One region of the Leuconostoc sp. BM2 genome, then DNA from elsewhere that is predicted to be linked to it. Evidence: riboswitches for the same ligand, from Rfam matches in the RefSeq annotation. Region 1 holds a riboswitch; each other region holds the start of a gene.
What was found. A riboswitch is a leader RNA that binds a small molecule or an ion and turns the genes downstream of it on or off. The one in region 1 is predicted to bind thiamine pyrophosphate.
Positions count from the first base shown of each region.

Region 2: linked by a shared signal. The riboswitch ahead of BMG01_RS03060 (ECF transporter S component) and the one ahead of BMG01_RS06490 (hypothetical protein) in region 1 are both predicted to bind thiamine pyrophosphate.
Region 3: linked by a shared signal. The riboswitch ahead of BMG01_RS06650 (hypothetical protein) and the one ahead of BMG01_RS06490 (hypothetical protein) in region 1 are both predicted to bind thiamine pyrophosphate.

Region 1 covers NZ_MOWQ01000020.1:9,737-13,020, forward strand. Annotated here, with positions in the region: gene BMG01_RS06475 (2'-5' RNA ligase family protein) at 1-271, opposite strand, end outside; partial or broken gene BMG01_RS06480 (NUDIX domain-containing protein) at 309-803, opposite strand; gene BMG01_RS06485 (hypothetical protein) at 925-1,236, opposite strand; gene BMG01_RS06490 (hypothetical protein) at 1,362-1,574, opposite strand; TPP riboswitch at 1,679-1,767, opposite strand; gene BMG01_RS06495 (deoxyribodipyrimidine photo-lyase) at 1,896-3,284, opposite strand, start outside.
Region 2 covers NZ_MOWQ01000005.1:44,913-48,196, reverse strand. Annotated here, with positions in the region: gene BMG01_RS03070 (class I SAM-dependent methyltransferase) at 1-211, opposite strand, end outside; gene BMG01_RS03065 (DMT family transporter) at 281-1,222, opposite strand; TPP riboswitch at 1,382-1,471, shown strand; gene BMG01_RS03060 (ECF transporter S component) at 1,620-2,198, shown strand; gene BMG01_RS03055 (thiamine-binding protein) at 2,195-2,488, shown strand; gene BMG01_RS03050 (ABC transporter ATP-binding protein) at 2,526-3,284, shown strand, end outside.
Region 3 covers NZ_MOWQ01000021.1:3,986-7,269, forward strand. Annotated here, with positions in the region: gene thiD (bifunctional hydroxymethylpyrimidine kinase/phosphomethylpyrimidine kinase) at 1-604, opposite strand, end outside; gene thiM (hydroxyethylthiazole kinase) at 601-1,377, opposite strand; gene BMG01_RS06650 (hypothetical protein) at 1,377-1,937, opposite strand; TPP riboswitch at 2,025-2,113, opposite strand; gene BMG01_RS06655 (hypothetical protein) at 2,152-2,658, opposite strand; gene BMG01_RS06660 (hypothetical protein) at 2,655-2,945, opposite strand; gene BMG01_RS06665 (VWA-like domain-containing protein) at 2,942-3,284, opposite strand, start outside.

The sequences.
Region 1 (3,284 bases):
CGCCTTGCGCAACGGATAACCAAACGTAGCCGTTATCCGTGTCGCCTCCAACACAATTCAGTGTTAGAGTGAACAACTCAAGACGTTTCACAACAGATTGCACCGCATCACAAATACTCGTATCCGAGGCATTACTTTTGAAAGGAAACACAAGCGATACATGAGGTCGAATATGTGTATATAAGCTATCATTTTTTTGTCGAATCGACTGAATGGTTGCTTGATCAACTGAATTAAAGTCTGGAAAAATCAAAACGGACCGATATTTCATCGCCACTCCTTTTATTATTGCATATCAAATAAACAGATTAATCACCATTTTCACGTAACCATGGTCGATCACTAACTTCATTTTCAGTGATAATCCGATGCAGAGTTTGTTGCGCTTGCGGCACAAACATTTTTGGTTCCGGATGAATAGGTACAAATTGCAAATCCAATGTCTCTGTACCATCTTTTTGCAAAAATCCCCCAGCCTGTTCAACTTCAAAACCAATACCAATAGTCTCTTGTGCATCACCCCAATAATTTTTGTCCGTCACATTTGTGGCGATACCCAATACTCTGGTTACGCTAACGTCAATATTCGTTTCTTCTTTAAATTCCCGTACAACCGCTTGCATTGGAGAATCGCCATATTCAAGATACCCCCCAGGAAATCCCCAGCCAGCGTCTGAATCCCAACGTTTTTCTAACAAAATAGCATCGTGAGTGTCATTCTATAAAACTCCAAACGCAGAAACAAAAATCATGCCCTCATGACCAACTTTCTCCCGCATTCGCGCAATATAATTCTTATTCATGATGTAACCCCTTAATCAAAATTTTGTGCAACAAATCACTTTTCATTATAGCACTACGACGTATTAATTATGAAAATAATGATATTCGGTGATCACAAAAAAATCTGGGTCAAATTTCGCTTTATTTGGATTGCGCAGTAGTGAAGCTGTCCCATTTTTCTGGCAATAATGTCATTTGCCAGAAACGTAATTCTTCTGCACTACTATACATAAATTGTTGCAACAACAAATCCATATCAAGTTCATCTTGATGTTTAGTCACTAAGTCATCTAATAATTGAATCATCTCGTGAACGTAACCTTGAAATGTCTCATCAGCGTACGAATTAACAAAATCAATATAAATTTGTTGCTTGCCTTTTAAGTAATCCTTTCTTGCTAACATTTCTTGGAAAATTTCTAGATATAACCAGGGGCATGGTGCATGTGGCAAGTATAGTGATAAGTTGTTGGTAAAATTTCAGCCTGTTGAATCTCGTCATCAGTCATATTAAGACCTTGATATATCCCATTTTGCTGGTCAACATCATAAGCTGTAATTGCCTGAATGCCTGATTTTTAAGCATCAATAACTTGTGAATCCTGACTTGTCGCCAAAATTTTATCATAAATTGCTAAATAATTTTTGACATAGTAATTATCCTGTATCAAATATGCCTTAAAGGCAGACAAAGGTAACGTCCCATCTTCAATGCCCTTAATAAAGGGGTGATTCTTGCTTGACAGCCAAAGTGAAGCTGACTTTTCGTGTGCTAATTCGCTAAATTTCATGATATTCTCCATTCTTTTTTATAAAATATCTAAAAACCCCAGCTCACTGAAATTGAGCTGGGGTCGCCAAAAAGCATCGTAAAATACAACATCATGATATTGATGTGGCTAATATAATATCTTCCTGCGTCAGTCTTAACTGCTTCAGGTTCAATGGGTATGATCTCAGCTCAAGGCACCCCAGATATCTTACATAAAAAATTATAACACACGTATTCATTAAAACAGTAATAAATTTTAATGATATGCAATTGATTCATCAGCTAAAGGCGAAAATGTGTCATACAAGCCAAGTTATTGGATTCTTTTCACAAAACCCTTTTAAAAATTATCCTTACTTTGCTCATACACCGCGATTGCTCTTAATCGCGCAGCTTTATGATCCACAATTGGCTGAGGGTAATCATCATTTAATTTCACACCATAAGCTTTTTGTTCCGCATCAGTTAACTGATTAGGCTGATGTATTTTTTTGCTTTTGATAGATTTCAATTCCGGAACATATTGCGTGATAAACGTGCCATTAGGATCAAATTTTTCTGACTGTATTGTCGGATTAAATACTCTAAAATATGGCACACTATCTGTACCTGTCGACGCAGCCCACTGCCAACCACCAATATTACTTGCTGGATCATAATCAACTAATTTTTCTCGAAAATACTTCTCACCCCACCGCCAATCAATTAATAGATCTTTGGTTAAAAAAGAAGCAACAACCATTCTCAAACGGTTGTGCATCCAACCCGTTTCATTTAGCTGACGCATGGCAGCATCGACAATTGGAAAACCAGTGCGCCCTGTCCGCCATGCTTTAAAATGATCCTCATTATTTTGCCAAACAACGTTTTGAAATGATGTTTTGATTGCCTTTTCTTGCTGATCTGGATACATAGCATAAATCATATTGTAGTAATCACGCCAACACAGCTCTTTGATGAAGGTCGTACGACCGTCACTTTCCGGTTCCTGCCTGACAGCACCATAAATTGTCCGAATTGAAATTTCACCGGTCCTTAAATATCGTGATAAATGGCTGGTGGCATCAAGGCTGGGTATATCACGATTTTTATCATAGTCAGCGAGTTTATGTGACACAAAGTCGATCAAAACTTGTTTGGCAACCGACTCTCCAATTTGATTTTCGTAAGCATAACTGTCACATGGACGGATTAGCTTTTTAAGCTCAGCTGTTGCGTCATTGTTTGGCAGCACCAGTTGCTTTTTGACAATTTCCGAATGCCTTAGATCATAATTTGGTGATTTTTTAGGTCGTTGTATCCATTGCTTAAAGTATGGTGTGAACACCTTATATCCAGTACCATCTTGTTTTTTAATATCGAACGCACTGTGCAATGTAAAATCTAAAAAAGGATGCGGCGTTACCTGCAACTCATCACGACAATATTTTGCAATTGCTTGATCTCGTTTTCTACCATAACCCCGTTCATCAAAATTAAAATACAAATCTTGCCACTCCGGCAGCTCTTTTTTTAATGCTGTAAACACAGTGGTGACATTTCCTGAGAAAATATGCAAGCTGATTTTTTTTTCTTTTAAAACTGATTTAAAATGAGACACACTGGCAAAAAAAGCACTTTGATTGACACTGCCATTCGCTACGATTTGGTTCGGGTCAATAATAAACACTAAAGCAAGATGATCACTATTGGCAACAGCAGCTGACAAAGCTGTATTATCTGCTAATCT
Region 2 (3,284 bases), on a different contig from region 1:
TGCCATTCAGATGTCGTTTGTTAATTTCATGTTGAACATTTTCAAACGGCCCTTGAGCGACTTCACCAGCTATGGCATGCTGGACATGATTGTTCAAGATTAAATGTGCGGGTAAATAGGCATGATCTGAACCTATATCAGCAATTATTGCGCCTTGTGGCACATGTTTAGCCACCGCTTCAAGGCGTGGCGAAAGATGAATACTATCCATAATGTTCCCTAAAAAAATTTTTTTACTCCTATCAGTATAGCAAAAAAGCCAGCTACGCGCTGACTTTCCTTATCCAAATTTTATCAATAACACACCAATTGCCATCGCCATAATACCAAATATTTGAGCCCTTGTGACTTGTCTTTGCGGTGAACGCCACCAACCAAATTGTGTAACAGCCATTGATCCAACGATTGAACCAAATAAGCCCAAAGTAACTGTTACCCCCGTACCAAGTTGTGGGACTAAATAGGCGGCTGCAAAAACAAATGCAGCACCTAATACACCGCCAATGAACAACCAAAACGGCTGCCCATTCGCATGAAATTCTTTTGGCAAAAAGGACTTATCACGAATAATCACAACCAGAAGAATCAAGATTGTGCCTGTCAAAAAAGAAAACACCGAGGCTCCGACTGAGGAATGCATTAATTGGCCAAAGTGGCCATTAATGGCTTGTTGAATAGCTGAAATAGCACCTGCCACTATCCCCCACAAACGCCATAAATTCAACGTAACGGCATTTTCATGATCTTTGTCGCTTTTTTCTTCAATTTTAGCAACCCCACGGCTGGCCAACACAACAGCAATGTAAATACCTAAGAATAAAATCAAAATTCCCATAGACTTAAGCCATGTCAAAGGATGCTGCTGTGCCCCAAAAAGCCCAAAGATATCAATCACTTCTCCCATCAAAACTTGACCTAAAATGGGCAAAATAATCGTTTGAATTGCCCCTAATTTGGGAAACATTAAAATGTTAGATGTTAAAAAGAAGACACCCAAAATTCCGCCCAACCAAATCCACCACGGGTTATGCGATAAAACAGTGCCAATAGGAACAATGTGTTGATTGGTCCCCAAAAAGACGGCGATCAGAAATATTGTCCCGACTGAAAATGAAATTAAACTCGACCTAAATGGTGAACGTACCGCTGCACCTAATTTTGCATTAATAGCACTTTGATTAGCTAATAAAAATCCAGCAGCCAATCCAATAAAATAAAGCATCTCAATACTACTCCTAAATATAACTTTTTTAATTTTAACTCATGCGTAATAAGTATACCCATAGGTGCCGTTTTTGCAAGCCAAACGACTTTCATCTATTGCAGGTAAAAATGGATTGTGGTACACTCTGTTTGTGAGATAATCACAAACAATTGAAAACACCAAAGTCTGGGGTGCCGAATGGCTGAGATAATACCCATATAACCTGATCTAGATCGTACTAGCGTAGGGAGATTTACTTGAATATTAATTCTATACAGACACAAGCTACTAATCGTCAGTCTGTTTTAGCATTTGTAATTGATATTATGTCAAAGCCAATCTTCCTATGGAGATTGGCTTTTTGTATGTCTAACCTCATTGCGGTGTTTTCACAACAAATTCGGAGGTGTGCAACATGCATACAAAATGGTCACTACGTGACGTTATCTTTATCGCGCTCATCGCGGTGTTTTTCGGTTTTATTTTCTGGGCTTGGGCATTTGCTTATAACGTCATTGCAGCAATATTAACGCCTATGGGTTTAAGTCCATATGCTAATGATGCAACAATTGGTCCATGGTTAATGGCTGGTCCAATGGCGGGCTACATCATTCGTCGTGCCGGTGCTTCGATTATTGGCGAAACGCTTGCCGGCACAATTGAAATGGTTTTTGGTTCACAATGGGGCGTCATGAACATCGTTGCTGGCGCTATTCAAGGACTGGGAACCGAAATTGGATTTGCTATTTTTGGTTACCGTCGCTGGGATAAAACTAGCTTAACTGCTTCAGTCATTACCGTCACAATTGTAACCTTTGGTTGGGACCTACTTCGTAATGGCTATGCACAATATTCGTTTGGTCTACTAGTTGGTTTGTTTATCACTCGCCTGATTTCATCAGCCATTTTTGCTGGTGTCATTGTTTACTTCACGCAAAAGCTAATTGCTAAATCAGGTATCTTAACAACGCATCAATCAGAGGTGATCTCATGATTTCAAGTATTGCTGTTCAAGTTTTGCCAATGACTGCAAATGAAAACGATGTTATTAAAATCGTTGATCACGTCATCGCTTACATTGATGCTAGTGGTGTTAATTACCAAGTTGGTGCGTTTGAATCAACATTAGAAGGTGATTATGATCAACTGATGTCACTTTTAGCACAATTGCCAAAAGTGGCTGCTGAAATCACAGACATACCTGTAATGGTTTATAGCAAAATCAACATGGCAACCACAAGTGATGTGCTTACAATAGCAAAAAAAACAGATAAATATAAATGAAGCGGTGTTTTCCGCGTACATAGGATATTCTAAACCGATGATTGTTACTCTAGAACATATTAATTTAAGCTACGACAAAACAAAAATATTTAACGACTTGACACTATCCATTCCAGAAAATAGTTTCAATCTTTTAATTGGACCATCAGGTATTGGTAAATCAACATTGTTAAAAATCATTGCCGGTTTATTCCCTCAACTTAAAGGCACTGTTTTGGTTGACAATACCGCCATTAGCCAGTTACCAGCTAATCAGAGAGCACAGCATGTTGGTTTTTTATTTCAAGATCCCGACACACAGTTTGCGATGCCTACCCCTTTTGAGGAATTGACGTTTACACTAGAAAACTTACAAATTCCGGCTGATGAAATAGCTAAACGTGCGACGGCGGCACTTGAATTTGTCGGCATCAAACAACTAGCCGACCAACAGATTGCCACGCTTTCAGGTGGTGAAAAGCAAAAAGTTGCTTTAGCAATAATTGTCGCAATGAAAAGTAAATTGTTGCTATTAGATGAACCTTTCGCCAATGTCGATATAATAGCACGGCAGGAAATTTTAAAAAAAATAAAAACATTGCAGGCTGATGGCGTTACCATTCTTGTGGCAGATCATGATTTTTCAGGTTATCAAGACATTGTAAACAATGTATGGGAAATTCAACATCAAACAATCTCAACACTTGAACATGATCAATTTATGCAACGCATTTCCAAACCACAACATCATATTTTTAAAACAACCAATGAGGGTATTTTTGAACTGACTCATTTTAAATTATCGGCCGAAAAAAGG
Region 3 (3,284 bases), on a different contig from region 1:
TTGCCAACCAGAAATCTGTCCCATCAGCCAATAAGACGTAATCCTCAATACGTGATGACTGCCCATGACCTCCTTTCAATAAAACATTTTTGGCGCCTAATTTTTGAATCGCCTTAGCTGCACGTTGCATGTCTTGCCGATTATTAATCGCTTGACCACTTAAAATTTCAGCTTCTGGCATATTAGGCGTTACAAGTTCTGTTAGCGGTAACAATAAACTTTTAACGGCAGCCACTGCATCAGGATTAAGCAACTTTGCGCCACCTTTCGCGACCATTACCGGATCTAACACATATTTACCAAAATCAAAATTTTGCAAGCCTTTGGCAATAAGCGCTACTGTCTCTGCGTTTCCGAGCATACGAGTTTTGGTTGCTTTGATAGCTAAATCATCAGCGATTGATTGCATTTGTGACCAAATCATATCAGGTGGTGTCATCAAAACATCTTGAACACCCAATGTATTTTGCGCTGTTAAAGCGACAAACACATTAGCACCATAAACACCCTGTGCAGCAAATGTCTTTAAATCAGCGCTAATACCAGCACCGCCACTACTATCAGCACCAGCGATTGTTAATACTTGTGGTGTTTCATTGCTCATAAGTATTGCACACTTTCAGTCATAAATGTCGCTACTTCCTCACTTGTAATTGCAGCAAGTTCATCTAGCAATTGCATACTATAAAAACCTGGTGTCGTGATTTGATGGCTGGCTTTGAGGCCAGCTAACTTAAACGTTGCCATCGTGTACGTGACATTTTCCATAGTGAGTGATTCAGCCACAAAAGCACCAATCATGGACGATAATGCATCACCAGTTCCCACATTAGTTGATAATAATGGCACGTCTGTCTCAATGACGGCAGTTTGATGCCCATCGCTAATAACATCTTTAGCACCACTTAACGCAATTATGGCACCAGTCTTTTCCGCTGCTAATTGTGCGATGGCAATTACATCACCACTACCAGTGGCGTCAATGCCTTGACTGTCAAAATCAATATCGGCAAACCACGCGATTTCCGCTGCGTTACCTCGAATAATATCAACATGCCCTTCTCGCATCAAAGTCTGCACGGCCTTGCTACGAAAAGGTACTGCAACAGCAACTGGATCCAAGATAACAGGTTTATCTAAGTTAGTAGCGACCTTTGAGAGCGTTACAATATCTGATAATTCATTGGCCTTAAGCGTACCAATATTAATGACAACGGCATGTGCAATTTGACATAAATCATTAAATTCACTAACTTCGCGACTCATAAGCGGCGAAGCACCAATAACATTCACTACATTGGCTACGAATTGTGGGGTAACAAAGTTAGCATAAGTCAGAACAAGCGGTGATTGTGTCCGTACATTTTTAATTGTCATTAGTATTGACTCCCTTTTTCATAGGCATTCCGCCAAAATTTTAGTTCAAATTGATACGATTTTTCAAAAATAGCGACATCTAGTTGACTGTCTGAATGGTCAACAATCTGCCAGTAATAGGTTACCAAATCATGATATTGTTTACTGGCGTAATATTGCTGCCAACCATTGTTTGTTTGATGTGCCAGTGCTTTAGCTATAAAATAATAGGATTCCACACAAGGTAAGGTTGCCATGATTGCTGACATAGCACCTTTTTGAGCAGCTGCACGCATATGATTAACATAGGATTGCCCAACCAAATCTAAAGACTTTGAGGCAACAGCATCCACTAGACTAAGGTGTGCTTGTCCCTCATCGTCGCTTGTCGGTCTGGTTAAATGTAATGATTCATCAATTTGATCAACGATAGGCATAAAAGCTTCGATATAACTGGCATCTTGAGCCGTATAATAATCTGCTTGATGCTTGGTTAATGAGTTATTACCAATTGCTTTCACGAAAGGCTCAGCCATGATTTGAGGCATAAACTGTTCTCTAATTGTTTGTAGTGAGGTCATGTTTTCTCCATAATAGGACACAAAAAGGCCGCGAACCCACTCCAAGAAGATGCGTTCACGGCCAGTAATCAACATTTAAAAAACACTAGCTTATGCAACATATCTCCCTGCGTACGTACTAACGTCATCAGGTTCAATGGGTATTTCTCAGCCAATCGGCACCCCAGATATTTTATTCATTTCAAGATAAGTGTAAACGAATGCCACCAGATAATCAACCCCACCATTCAGGATCAACATCTCTCATTTGATGTTTCAGTGACAATTGCGAATCACTTGTAACACGTTGGTAAGTCGTTGTGTAGGGATTTTTCATCAAATTAATCATTTGCTGATACTGTGTACTTTTCAAAAAATCAGCTAATTGACTGTGATTTTGCCAAAAAGTCCACAACATATAATCTGCTTTACCATTATCATTTTGAGCCACAACACCGGCAACATTTACTAACTTACCAATTAGTTTATCATTATCATCTTTAGCCTGAAAGGCAATTTGATGAATCACACGGCCAGTTAATTGACCATTAATATAACGACTATCAAAGCCTAATGGCCGTTGAAATTGTTGGACAATTTCTGGCGCATCCAAAATCAAAACATTCGAACCCGCCAATTGTGATACCTTGCCGAGGTAAAACACGTTGTCTGGATTCGCTGTTTGAAGTGCTAATAATTCTGAAACTGACTGTTCTGGTGCAAGTACAAGATTAATTTTCATAAGAATGGCTCCTTTAACATTGTGACGACATCTGGTGAAAGCCGAACTGCATTACGCTGAATAAACTGTTGGACGCCTTTAAACGTTGTCAGATCAACTGTGGGTGTCATAGCGTCTGATGCAACTAATGCTTTTGCATAGACAATATCTGAACGTGTCATCATCGTCATGCCCCATGGCTCGCTCAGCAACAGTGATTCCCATTGATCAGTTAATAATGCTTCAGCTCTTTTGAACCGATTGTCTTTGGCAATAAAACTACTCAGATCTGTTGGATTTAATTTCATAGGGTCAACACCTTTCCAATTTGATTAGGCAAACTGAGTTGTTGCTCTTCTGGCAGTATCCAATAAACACGACGATACTGTGACATAATCGGTGATGTTTCACCGTCACCATCAGTTAGGATAATCACTGTTGTCGTCTCACGAGGTGTTTTTTGTTTATCGAGATAGTCAAAAATACTTTGAAATGCCGTTCCCCCGCCAGCACGGCGCTGCCAATGATTGATATTTTTAATCACTTCAACTGCTGTATCAAATGAAAACACGCGGACTTTAGCATCAAATTGTTGTGTTATTTGCATCACATTGGCTAGGAATTTACCCACTAGTCTATCACTAATA